One region of the Rossellomorea sp. DUT-2 genome, then DNA from elsewhere that is predicted to be linked to it. Evidence: a T-box and tRNA genes for the amino acid it is inferred to sense, from the RefSeq annotation. Region 1 holds a T-box; the other holds one or more tRNA genes.
What was found. The T-box of region 1 lies ahead of proS (proline--tRNA ligase). A T-box ahead of a tRNA ligase gene usually reads a tRNA of that ligase, here a tRNA-Pro.
Positions count from the first base shown of each region.

Region 2: it has a tRNA-Pro gene. The T-box ahead of proS (proline--tRNA ligase) is inferred to sense a tRNA for this amino acid. The anticodon was not compared.

Region 1 is NZ_JBQPEO010000003.1:286,190-292,345, reverse strand. Features, by position in the region: gene ACOSV2_RS12215 (hypothetical protein) at 1-668, shown strand, start outside; gene ACOSV2_RS12210 (GNAT family N-acetyltransferase) at 710-1,267, opposite strand; gene ACOSV2_RS12205 (hypothetical protein) at 1,385-1,558, opposite strand; gene ACOSV2_RS12200 (hypothetical protein) at 1,655-2,251, opposite strand; gene proS (proline--tRNA ligase) at 2,248-3,678, opposite strand; T-box leader at 3,832-4,038, opposite strand; gene ACOSV2_RS12190 (hypothetical protein) at 4,085-5,110, opposite strand; gene ACOSV2_RS12185 (MFS transporter) at 5,135-6,156, opposite strand, start outside.
Region 2 is NZ_JBQPEO010000005.1:313,934-320,089, forward strand. Features, by position in the region: gene ACOSV2_RS19370 (DUF5658 family protein) at 347-649, shown strand; gene ACOSV2_RS19375 (hypothetical protein) at 792-2,834, opposite strand; tRNA gene ACOSV2_RS19380 (tRNA-Glu) at 3,358-3,432, shown strand; tRNA gene ACOSV2_RS19385 (tRNA-Val) at 3,437-3,512, shown strand; tRNA gene ACOSV2_RS19390 (tRNA-Thr) at 3,530-3,605, shown strand; tRNA gene ACOSV2_RS19395 (tRNA-Lys) at 3,638-3,713, shown strand; tRNA gene ACOSV2_RS19400 (tRNA-Leu) at 3,749-3,833, shown strand; tRNA gene ACOSV2_RS19405 (tRNA-Gly) at 3,843-3,917, shown strand; tRNA gene ACOSV2_RS19410 (tRNA-Leu) at 3,923-4,011, shown strand; tRNA gene ACOSV2_RS19415 (tRNA-Arg) at 4,038-4,114, shown strand; tRNA gene ACOSV2_RS19420 (tRNA-Pro) at 4,120-4,196, shown strand; tRNA gene ACOSV2_RS19425 (tRNA-Ala) at 4,205-4,280, shown strand; tRNA gene ACOSV2_RS19430 (tRNA-Met) at 4,356-4,429, shown strand; tRNA gene ACOSV2_RS19435 (tRNA-Ile) at 4,458-4,531, shown strand; tRNA gene ACOSV2_RS19440 (tRNA-Ser) at 4,540-4,632, shown strand; tRNA gene ACOSV2_RS19445 (tRNA-Met) at 4,669-4,742, shown strand; tRNA gene ACOSV2_RS19450 (tRNA-Asp) at 4,878-4,954, shown strand; tRNA gene ACOSV2_RS19455 (tRNA-Phe) at 5,016-5,091, shown strand; tRNA gene ACOSV2_RS19460 (tRNA-Tyr) at 5,128-5,211, shown strand; tRNA gene ACOSV2_RS19465 (tRNA-Trp) at 5,237-5,310, shown strand; tRNA gene ACOSV2_RS19470 (tRNA-His) at 5,328-5,400, shown strand; tRNA gene ACOSV2_RS19475 (tRNA-Gln) at 5,409-5,483, shown strand; tRNA gene ACOSV2_RS19480 (tRNA-Cys) at 5,486-5,559, shown strand; tRNA gene ACOSV2_RS19485 (tRNA-Gly) at 5,569-5,642, shown strand; tRNA gene ACOSV2_RS19490 (tRNA-Ile) at 5,653-5,729, shown strand; tRNA gene ACOSV2_RS19495 (tRNA-Asn) at 5,739-5,813, shown strand; partial or broken rRNA gene ACOSV2_RS19500 (16S ribosomal RNA) at 6,117-6,156, shown strand, end outside.

The sequences.
Region 1 (6,156 bases):
ATGAAGGAACGGAAGCCAATGTGAGCCCTATTTTTGACGAAAATGGTGACATGTACTACTTCACCGATTTCACCTCGCCAAAAGAAGGCGTCGATTCCATGCTCGGTTACTCCTTAACGAACTCAAGAACGGGAGAAGCGACGTTCTATACAGGAAATCTTGAAGATTCCTACATGGATTCACAAGGTGCCCTGCAGATCATTCAAAAGAAATTCATCGAGAAAAAATGGGATGGCGAAATGCCTGTGCTCTATAATTTCTATGGAGAAGCAAGCTGGCTGACTCCGGTGCTCGATGCGAATGGTTTCTTACAAAACTACTTCATCGTCTCAGCTGCCAACCCGGAAATCTCAGCTTATGCGAATACACCAAACCAGGCATTGAAGCAATACAAAACTGCGCTTCAACGGGGAGGCGGCAGTGTGGACGGCAGCTCGAAAGCTGAGGAAAAACAGACAAATGGTACAGTCGTCCGTGTCTACAAAGAAAAGACAGGTGACTACACGGTCGTATCATTCTTACTCGACAACGGCCAAAACTATATCGTTTCCTCGGAAAGCAGCTTACTTGCGATCTACCTGAAGGAAAATGACAAGGTGAACGTGAAGTACATGGATACAGGGGAAGAATTCCTGCCAGTGAAAGAACTGACCATCGAAGGCTTATAATAAAGAAACGATGAGGGCCATGAGCTCTCATCGTTTTTTTATTACTCTCCTGCATTCACATAATACACCAGATTATCCGTCCACTTCCCAAACTCATAAATGAATCCTTTCCGCGTGCACTCATACTGCATTCCGACACTTTCTGCGAGACTGATCGATGGAGTGTTATCCAGATTGATATGGGCCTCGATCCGGTGATAATTCAATTTCACAAAAGCCAGCTGAAGGGCTGCCTTCACCGCTTCCTTCCCGTAGCCACGGTTCCAGTAACGATTATGAACCGTGTAACCGACCCTGCCCCAGTTAAAGTTGTACCGCATCAGAGTGGAAAAGTCGATGGTCCCGATACTCGCACCACCTTCTTTCAGAAAGATCCCCAGAATATAGACCTGGTCCCGATCGATCATCTCATCATGCTTCAGAAGCATCTCCCGGAACCAAAACTCCGTGCACTCACTCATGTCCTGATAGCCAACGTCAAATTTATGCTGGGATGGGAGCCTGTTCAGATGTTCCCTTAACCAGTTTTGGTAATCACGGTTTACAAAGGGTCTGATGACCAACCTTGGCGTTTCAATGGTCAAGTCCTTGTGCTTCATCCTTGCTCCTCCCTATTCGTTTATCTCTATTTTTAATAGTATCAACCTGCCATTTAGAATGGTAGTCCTTTTTTGAAAAAACGGAAGGCGTCCCTCTGCTGAGAAACGCCTTTGTCATTACTTGTCTTTATACCATTCTTCCTCTAATTCCTTCTCAATCTGCTCATCGGACAAGTATTCTTCATCCAGCTGCTGCACATGCTCGGTGATCCGGTTGAGCTTGGAATGCACGACCCAAAGGCTGACTACCACGACTGCCATGAATAAAACAAGGATGAGTTCAAACTCCATATAATCGATGCCTCCTTTACCTATGTTTATTAATCAAACACGGGAAAAAGAAGGCTTTAGGGAGAAAAAAGGCGAATAGGTCCGAAAGTCCCCTCTTCATCCGGAACTCACGAAATACCAGTGTTCATCCAACTTTTCTATCTTGTTGAAGTCCCCTCCAAAGTCACCTGTACGGGGTCTCTCCCCTGATGACGAATAGACAAACCCGGAGAAACTATCCAATATCCCCCGAAAGGTAAAGAAAAGGACCTTCATATCCTTCTCCTTCTTCTCTACCAGAATATCGCCTCCACCTTTGGACACACCTTGGTATTCCCCGGGGAGGTGAATGATAGAGTCATTGTAGGGTACATTCGGGGTAATTGCCCCTTCATTTATTTTATTCACCACACTCATTCGATCATCATGATTTCTCTTGAAATCCATCTCCAATATGACCTTTGTGAAAGGGAATAAAATCATGAAGATAACGGTAAGTACTTGAATGAAGAGCGGTATCCAGTTCTTGTTTTTAAAAACGTCTATAACGGCGAATATGATAATGACCAAGAAAAAACCTCCTGCCATCAACCAAAGAAAAGGCATCAAGAACGGCGTCAGGATGTGTACGAGTTCCCACTGAAAAAACGCCAGTGCCACTATCATCACACTGCTGGCTAGAGACAATAAGAGAATGACACTTCCCTTCTTCAATATGCTTTCGCCCAATAAACCAAATGTTTCGCATCCATACCACAACACACACATGTATCCGACACCAGCTCCTGCTCAAACGGCATGCACCGTGAAGTGGCACTCGTTTCTTCCTTGATCTTGTCTTCACAAGCTCGGTCCCCACACCACATCGCTTTGACGAATCCGCCTTTTTCCCTAACCATCACTTTGAAATCTTCAAACGTTTTAGCTACAGTGGTTTTTTCATCGCGATGAGCTCTTGCTTTCTCTAAAAGATTGAGTTGAATGTCCTCCAGAAGTTCAGCGACTTTCCCTTCAAGGTCTTCCATCGTGACCGTGATTTTCTCACCTGTATCACGTCTCGCCAATACCACCTGCCCGTTCTTGATGTCCCGTGGACCAACCTCCAAGCGAAGTGGGATGCCCTTCATTTCATATTCATTAAACTTCCAGCCCGGCTTTTTATCACTCGCATCGATGTCGACGCGGGCAACGCCGGCAAGCCGGCTTTTCAGATTATAGGCAAAATCAAGGACGCCTTCCTTGTGCTGGGCAATCGGCACGATCATCAGTTGAGTCGGTGCGATCATTGGTGGAACCACCAGCCCCCGGTCATCCCCGTGCACCATGATCATGGCACCGATGATCCGGGTGGTGAATCCCCAGGATGTTTGCTGCACATACTGAAGCTTTCCATCACGGTCCGTAAATTGAATGCCGAATGCTTTCGCAAATCCGTCACCTAAATGGTGGGAAGTTCCTGATTGCAAAGCCTTCCCGTCATGCATCAGGCTTTCGATCGTATACGTATACTTCGCACCGGCAAACTTTTCTTTTTCCGTTTTCTGTCCCTTGATGACCGGGATCGCCAGTAGCTCTTCGCAAAGCTCCGCATACACCTCCAGCATTCTCACCGTTTCATCATGAGCCTCCTGGTCCGTTTCATGACACGTATGACCCTCCTGCCAGAGGAATTCCAATGTTCGCAGGAATGGACGGGTCGTCTTTTCCCAACGGACCACATTGGCCCACTGGTTATAAAGCTTAGGCAAATCACGGTAGGAATGGATGATGTTTTTGTAGTGCTCCCCAAACAATACCTCAGAAGTCGGACGTACGCACAACCGTTCCCCCAACTCCTCTTCTCCTCCATGGGTCACCCATGCTACTTCCGGCGCGAAGCCTTCGATATGATCCTTCTCCCGTTGCAGGAGGCTTTCTGGTATGAAAAGTGGCATATACACATTTTCATGCCCTGTTTCTTTTATTTTCGCATCAAGGGCATCTTTGATATTTTCCCATAGGGCGTACCCGTAAGGTCTGATGATCATCGACCCGCGGACGCTTGAGTAGTCGATCAGCTCCGCCTTCGTCACGACATCCGTATACCACTGGGCAAAGTCTTCATCCATGCCCGTTACATCTTTTACAAATTCTTTTGCCATTTGAGAGCACCTCTTATTTTAAATTGGATTGGTTTAGTTATCAGCGGAAATCTGAATATATCAGCGTAATTTCCATTTTATCGGCGAAATCCCGGATTTATCAGCAAATCGCCCGTTTGACACCCATATAAAACAAAAAAAGCCCTGCTTCTCATCAGGGACCATTTCTGGCGGTACCACCCTGATTCAAAGCAAAGCTTTACACTCATTCCATGATAACGGTATCGGACCGCTGATATCTTCATTCGATACAGAACTTAGAGGCAGGTTCAAAGGTTCATCCATAGGAGCTTTTCACCAATTTAGCTCCCTCTCTTTAAAAGACAAGATTCTTTTACTGATCCTCGGCAATGTTTCAGTTATTTTAGATGATTATATATAGATATGCTGGGGCTGTCAATATTTGTTACAGAGAATAAATCTTCTCCATTTCCCGACTGAAGAAATCATTCCCATTTCTCGCATCAAAATCCCCGGCGATCTCTTCCGCAATCTCACTCATCACATCAATGGCAAATCCCGGACGATGGCCGGCTTCCACAAGCTTTCGGTGAAGGACAATCGCACTCATATAAAAGTAGAACATTCCATAAGGATCCTTCCCACTATCCGCATACTCGATGTGACGCTCCAATACTTTGATTCCCCTGACAGGCTCGGTCAGGGCAAGAAACCTGATATGTTCGGAAGCTTCGACCAAAAAGTGTGGTTTATCATAAATGAAAAAGTATCCTTCTGACTGATAGTGTGAGGCTTCCTCCACCCTACCTTCTTCAAGATAAGGCAAGAGCAGCTTACTATAGGTCAAGTGGGGAATTTCTCCACATGTCACTTCTTTTGATAATAAACGTTTTTCAATGGGTCGGGCTTTCTCCTTTTCCCCGGTAAAATAAAAATACTCAAGCTGTGTCTGATATTCACAGGCTTCACAGTCGGAAAGGGAATCCCTTTCCGACGCTATCCACTTTTGATAATACTCTTCCGCTTCTTCTGCATTCCCTGTTTTCAACGCCCGTTTATGCTGATGTTGATAAAAGGGACGCAGACTATAGCCATAACGGTCATACGCTTCTTGAAAATCACTGAAAAAGGCTTCTAACAGTTCTGTGTCAATGCCGGGCATCTTCACCAGGTGTTCCGCCATCCATTTATAGATCCAGAAGAAGCTTTCCACCCAATCCTGCAGGCTCTCTTCATTATCTAAAAAGAAGCCGTTGCACCACTCGAAGTGGTCGAATAATTCCTCATACTCCCCAAGATAGTTGACGGTCCTCATGATCCCGAACCGGCAGCAGAACTCCTTGTAGAGGTCCTTTTCTTTCTGCGCAATGAACAACAGATCTTCTAATCCGTTCCACTTCTCATAACTTGCTTCTTCCCGGTGCATCCACTCTTCCCACCGGTCCCAGTACTGATCTGCCGTCATTTTCATCCATTGACCCCCTTTGTGTCTTTTTTATTTATTATAACATTCAGCATTACGTCTCACCTGTTTTTCCCAAGAATTCCAGGTAGAGCTACTATATAAAATCACTGTGACCCCAAGCATGATGACAGAACCCGCTGCCACAACAAATCGAATCGACACCAGTTCAGCTCCCACTCCAATAAGCACCGTAGAAAGGATGACCAATACCCCTTCCAACAATCCATAAATACTGCCTACCCGCCCCATGATCTCCACGGGAATATGTTCTTGATAAAAGGTTTCAAACCCTGTCGTTGCAAAGGCCAGGGCGAAGGATAAAACAGCGAACCCGATCGCCGCTAATAAGAAACCTTCCGAGAAAGAATAAATCAGATATCCTCCGGAAACGAGCAGAGAACCAAATCCCATAAGATGCATGTGATGGAGTTTATGGGAAAGGGACGCATTCAGGATCGACCCCAGTACAAATCCTCCCCCTGCAATGCTTACAAGATATCCATACGTACTGTTCGAAAGGTGCAATACCTCTTTAGAAAATGCGGCCTCAAGGGAATCGAGCGCTGCAGTCATTACAATCAGGATGCTGAACAAGACGTAAAGGACCATCACATAAGTAGCGCGCCGGCTGAATCTCCACACCATCCGCCAATCCTCTTTGATGAAGTCCCATTTGGTATCACCTGTATCAACAGGGACCCCACTCTCTAGCTTCGGCAGGAATAGGGTGATCACTCCTGATAAAAAGAGGGCCAGTGCATTCATATAAAGGGCAAACGTAGGTGTCCCCATCATGAACATCAGTCCGGCAATTCCCGGTCCAATGAGAAACGCACCCGATCCAATCAGCCCCCTGAGAGCATTGAATCGCTGTCTATTCCCCCGGGGAATGATGGTCGTGATGTACGCCATGGACGCCGGATAAAACATGGCGCTTCCCATATTGATGATCAACACAACCGCATACACCCACAAACTCGACGAAAGAAAAGGCAATGCCGCAATCAACACCCCTCTGAAAAAATCAAGCCATGCCATCAGATTCCGCTTGT
Region 2 (6,156 bases), on a different contig from region 1:
GAAAAAGGGTTGGGGTTTTGTTTAGGATTGAGCCTATTAAAAAAGAGGTAAAGTATTGCAGAAAGAAGAAGCTAGCCAGTGTCATTTTAAACAAACGTATGATTGATTGCTGAATCTTTATAAGTAATGGCACATAATCAACTTAATAAACGTTTGTTTAATATTGAAAATACCTTAGCAACGGAAGGGAACATCGACACGATGGTTATTTTAAAATCTTAACCATTGAAGTTCTTTATAACGTATTTATTACCTCGTAATAATCGGTTCTCTGTAATATAATAGATTTATCAGTTCTTAAAAAAGAACAAAAATAACTTGTATGATGAACAGGGGAATCCATTCCATGAGGCAACTACTTCTTTACATCGCAATTCTAAACCTCCTAGATGCATCTCTGACCATGTATGGCTTACATTTCGATTACATCACAGAAGCCAATCCTCTTATGAATAATCTTTACTTCACCAGTCCCTGGTTATTTCTACTATTGAAATGTGTACTTTCTCTATCCTTACTTATTCTTTTATACAAACTCAATCTGGATAAAAGGTCTTCCAATGTTTTACTCAGTGTTTCAGTCATTGCGGCAGTCTCTTATAGTATTACCTGTATGATGCATGGTTATTGGCTAATGGAGATTATCTGAACTAAAGGGCGGAGATGGCTAAAACGTCTCATTCACATAAGGGCAAATGGCTATGTACTTTCTCTTCTATTTTGTAGTAGCTTGATAGCCAAAAAGAAGAGAGTGATTTAGTCGACCGGACAAGTGGAGAGGCGTTTTGTCCCTATGTGATGACCCTGGACAAAGGACCAGTCCCTCCGTATATGAACAATTCGATATTATTATTGGTTTCAATAATCGAAGTATCGTTTATACGCTTGTAACGAATACTTTCCTTCCACACATAGTCAGAAAGAACGCTGCTTTCCTGTTCCTCCCGAAATAAATCAAACTGGTGATTACAGTAGCGGTAGATTGTCTGGTCGGTCCTTTGTTTGGCATTCAAGCCAATGATGAATTTCATGATGGCGCCCCAAAACCCTGTGTAGCTCATATTCTTGATCGGGCTGCTTGTAAACTGATGAATCGTAAGGGTTCGGCCATCTCGAAACGTAATATCAGATGTGACGGACGAAGCCGAATGCACATCTCCAGATAAGATGATGCAGTCACTTGGGTTCCAAGCTGATACCTGATGAAGGAAGTTGCTAAAGCCTTTCCCATTGTATTTCCATGCTTCTAAATCAAAATCGCTCTGCACAGGTAAACCATACGTCCTGAGTGGAAGCATGTAGTCATGTAGAAAGTTTTCAATTAATCCGATTCCATAAAGAGGGGCAGGGGATACAAGGATTAAGGGCTCACCTTCATTCCAACCAGACGCGGTCAGTTTAATTGAAACCCCGTTCCATCCCTCCTGATCAATAAGGTTTGGACTATATCTTTCCTCATCTATCCGTTTTCCAACTTTCACAGGCTTGGGTTTATTTACATAACCACGCTGGGTTCTTGTATCAAGAAATACGGCCTTTGGTGCAGTGGGAGCAGTATAATGCCAAGAATCATAGTTCCATAGAGAATGTACCCAGTTGGAGTGGGGAAGTGACCCAGGGTGAAAAGAGTCAAAGTAGGTTTGCATGGTTTGACCGAAATGGGTAAACGTATCCGGTTCATTGCCCCAGCCTTGAAAAAGCCAATAAGATACCAAGCCGTTACTAATGACATGTCTCCCTAAAGGAGCGTTCCAAACGCTCGTTTTCCAATCCTGTGTCAAATTCCAATCATCTGTTATATCGTGGTCATCAAACATCATATAGGTCGGTGTATTGGCCAATACTCTTCTGACAGAATACAAAGCTTCCTCCACTTTAGCCAGTTCTCTCATCTGCTTTTGATAGCGCTCTTCAAGCTGGTGACATTCCGTTTTATGCTCTTTGCTTTGACAATCCTTAAAAGCAAAATAGACTTCATTCTTATCCACTGCTGCTTGAAAGGTTTCTAACATCCCTTCCTTATGTGCGAGTTCCCATAATGAGGGACTCCAAGACAAAATATACATGGCTGCATAGTCACTGAAGCTTAACAGATGATTTGCAGCTTTTCTGGAAGTGAATTTGCAAAAGTGTTCCGTAATATATTGCCTGCCATTGATCTGCTTAATTCCCTGCTTAAAAGAACCTTCTTTTAAGCGTGGTTCAATGGAACCAAGGTCTTCTTCTTGTCCCACCAGTTCTTTACCGAACCTTGTGATGATCTTAAATAGGGGATCTGCTACATCATCGGCATATATTTGATCTCCCATTAAAAATAGAGAGGATGGTCTATCGGCATTATTGAAAGTTGACGCAATGGTTTTATCCGCTTGAACCAATACATCTGTTCCAACACCGTGCAGCTTTCGACAGGATCCGTATAGAATATTCGATGTATTTCCTTCGTTCATATAAAAGGTTGGGTATGCGAGATTTTCGTAGACAATCGAGTGTGGATGAGTGGGGGAAAGTAAGTCAAAGCTGCCGAGGTCCAGTGTTTCCACACTATTTTCAAACAATAAATTGTATCCCAGTAATTTATTTGTAGGGAAAGATCCGGCTTGTGGAGATATGTTAATTAAACTTATATATAAATTCCTTCCGGCTTGTACCGTTTTCGTCTTAGTTTCACAGGCTATGCTCATATAGTCAAAACATTGTGATTCGTTACCCTGTTTTATCTTGAATAACTCCGCTTTAATATCATATGGCTTGCTCAATGCAATCCAAATAAAAGCTTGTGCAGGTTCCACCCGACGAACAATCGGCCCACACAAAATCGTTGGAAGCTCCATGAATCCATCACCCCATTCTTAATCTATTACTATCGTATTCAACTCCTAATGACAATGTGTAAACAAGCTTAAACCCGAAAAGAGGTCCGTCCCTCATCGCATTAAAGCGATGAGGGACGGACCTCTTTTATGAAATTATTGGGTGCGTTCAAAGTTAAATTTGAAAACCGGAATTGATTCTATTAATTAATGAAGAAGAATAGAGGGGTGGGGGTTAATCTCGTTTGCAAATAGTTTATATTTGACGATGCAGTGATACTTTACTGAATTCTTCAATATGGGAAGAGCAGGAAGATCCTGTAGTTATTTAAAAGAATTAGAAAAACAACACCATTATGGAAGGATTATTGAATTTACTATTGATATAAGATTTGAAAATGTGGTATATTCTTTTTCGGCTCACAAAAATGTTAAGGTGAGTAAGTCGAAAAAATTTTTCGTTTTTTAGTTATTTAGAAGTTGACTTCTGCGAAATTAATTGATATAGTTATACATGTCCTTAAGTGGGACGCTTTAAAAATATGGCCCATTGGTCAAGTGGTTAAGACACCGCCCTTTCACGGCGGTAACACGGGTTCGAATCCCGTATGGGTCACCAATTTGGAGGATTAGCTCAGCTGGGAGAGCATCTGCCTTACAAGCAGAGGGTCGGCGGTTCGATCCCGTCATCCTCCACCATTTTTTATAATCAATATGCCGGTGTAGCTCAACTGGTAGAGCAACTGACTTGTAATCAGTAGGTTGGGGGTTCAAGTCCTCTTGCCGGCACCATTGTTTTTTATTTTGTTTCATTTTTATATTGTGAGCCATTAGCTCAGTTGGTAGAGCATCTGACTTTTAATCAGAGGGTCGAAGGTTCGAATCCTTCATGGCTCACCATTGATTTTTGTGGAAGCAAAATATCAATCATAGATGCGGGTGTGGCGGAATTGGCAGACGCACCAGACTTAGGATCTGGCGCCGCAAGGCGTGGGGGTTCAAGTCCCTTCACCCGCACCATTATATTTCGCGGAAGTAGTTCAGTGGTAGAACACCACCTTGCCAAGGTGGGGGTCGCGGGTTCGAATCCCGTCTTCCGCTCCAAACTAGCCGGGGTGGCGGAACTGGCAGACGCACAGGACTTAAAATCCTGCGGTAGGTGACTACCGTACCGGTTCGATTCCGGTCCTCGGCACCATTGTTTCTTATAAAATGAATTGTTTAGCGCCCGTAGCTCAATTGGATAGAGCGTTTGACTACGGATCAAAAGGTTAGGGGTTCGACTCCTCTCGGGCGCGCCATATATCGGGAAGTAGCTCAGCTTGGTAGAGCACTTGGTTTGGGACCAAGGGGTCGCAGGTTCGAATCCTGTCTTCCCGACCACTTCTTTTGGGGCCTTAGCTCAGCTGGGAGAGCGCCTGCTTTGCACGCAGGAGGTCAGCGGTTCGATCCCGCTAGGCTCCACCAAGTTTTTTACGAAAGTAAATAAACTTCATTGAATCTTACTTAATCAAGATTCAGATTGAATAGTAAACGTTTCGTGGCGGTGTAGCTCAGCTGGCTAGAGCGTACGGTTCATACCCGTGAGGTCGGGGGTTCGATCCCCTCCGCCGCTATTACTAAATACATGACGCACGATTATAAGGACCCTTAGCTCAGTTGGTTAGAGCAGACGGCTCATAACCGTCCGGTCGTAGGTTCGAGTCCTACAGGGTCCATTATACAGGGAGGAATACCCAAGTCCGGCTGAAGGGATCGGTCTTGAAAACCGACAGGGGTGTAACAGCCCGCGGGGGTTCGAATCCCCCTTCCTCCTCCATAATTCCTTTCGTGGGAAATTTCATACTTATATCGTCGCGGGGTGGAGCAGTTCGGTAGCTCGTCGGGCTCATAACCCGAAGGTCGCAGGTTCAAATCCTGTCCCCGCAATACCATTTTGACTTAGGATAGGATATCCCTTGAAGAGTCACGCATGGATAGTTATTTTGACTGTCGTCAAGGTAATGAAATCTATTTTGCTTGCGCAAATAATGAAAGTTATTTTGACTATCGTCAAAAAACTCTGGTCCGGTAGTTCAGTTGGTTAGAATGCCTGCCTGTCACGCAGGAGGTCGCGGGTTCGAGTCCCGTCCGGACCGCCATTTTCAATTACTTAGTAATAGGGAAGTTGATCATTTGAAAATTTAATCTTCTATATAATATGGCTCAGTAGCTCAGTTGGTAGAGCAATGGACTGAAAATCCATGTGTCGGCGGTTCGATTCCGTCCTGAGCCACCATTTATACTTAAGAATCTTTAAGTATTTATTTTATTTGGAGGGGTAGCGAAGTGGCTAAACGCGGCGGACTGTAAATCCGCTCCTTCGGGTTCGGCAGTTCGAATCTGCCCCCCTCCACCATTTTTAACAAAACTCTCTATTATATAGGGGCATAGTTTAACGGTAGAACGAAGGTCTCCAAAACCTTTGGTGTGGGTTCGATTCCTACTGCCCCTGCCAAAGATATGTTAAGCATGGCGATTGTGGCGAAGTGGTTAACGCACCTGATTGTGGTTCAGGCATTCGTGGGTTCGATTCCCATCAGTCGCCCTTTATATTGGGCTATAGCCAAGCGGTAAGGCATCGCACTTTGACTGCGACATGCGTTGGTTCGAATCCAGCTAGCCCAGCCAACGGCGGCATAGCCAAGTGGTAAGGCAGAGGTCTGCAAAACCTTTATCACCGGTTCAAATCCGGTTGCCGCCTCCAATTCTTCATGCGGGTGTAGTTTAGTGGTAAAACCTCAGCCTTCCAAGCTGATGATGAGGGTTCGATTCCCTTCACCCGCTCCAATTTTTTAATGGGCCTATAGCTCAGCTGGTTAGAGCGCACGCCTGATAAGCGTGAGGTCGGTGGTTCGAGTCCACTTAGGCCCACCATTTCATTATTCCGCAGTAGCTCAGTGGTAGAGCTATCGGCTGTTAACCGATCGGTCGCAAGTTCGAATCTTGCCTGCGGAGCCATTTTCTTCATTATAGAAGGTGGAGAGGTTCTCAATATTTTTTTTGAGGAAGTTTTAAAAAGAAGTTGACTTCTGCGAAGTTAACTGGTAAAGTATTATTTGTTGCCACAAACGGCTAACAAAACACGATGAACTTGATCATAACAATTTCAAAAAAAGTTATTGACATCAAATGATTGATCGTGTAACATAGTAAGGGTCGCTTCGAGAGAAGCACTTACTCATTGAACCTTGAAAACTGAACAAAACAAGACAATACGTCAACGTTAATTCTAGATTTATTTTTAAAGAGCTATTCAAACTTTTATCGGAGAGTTTGATCCTGGCTCAGGACGAACGCTGGC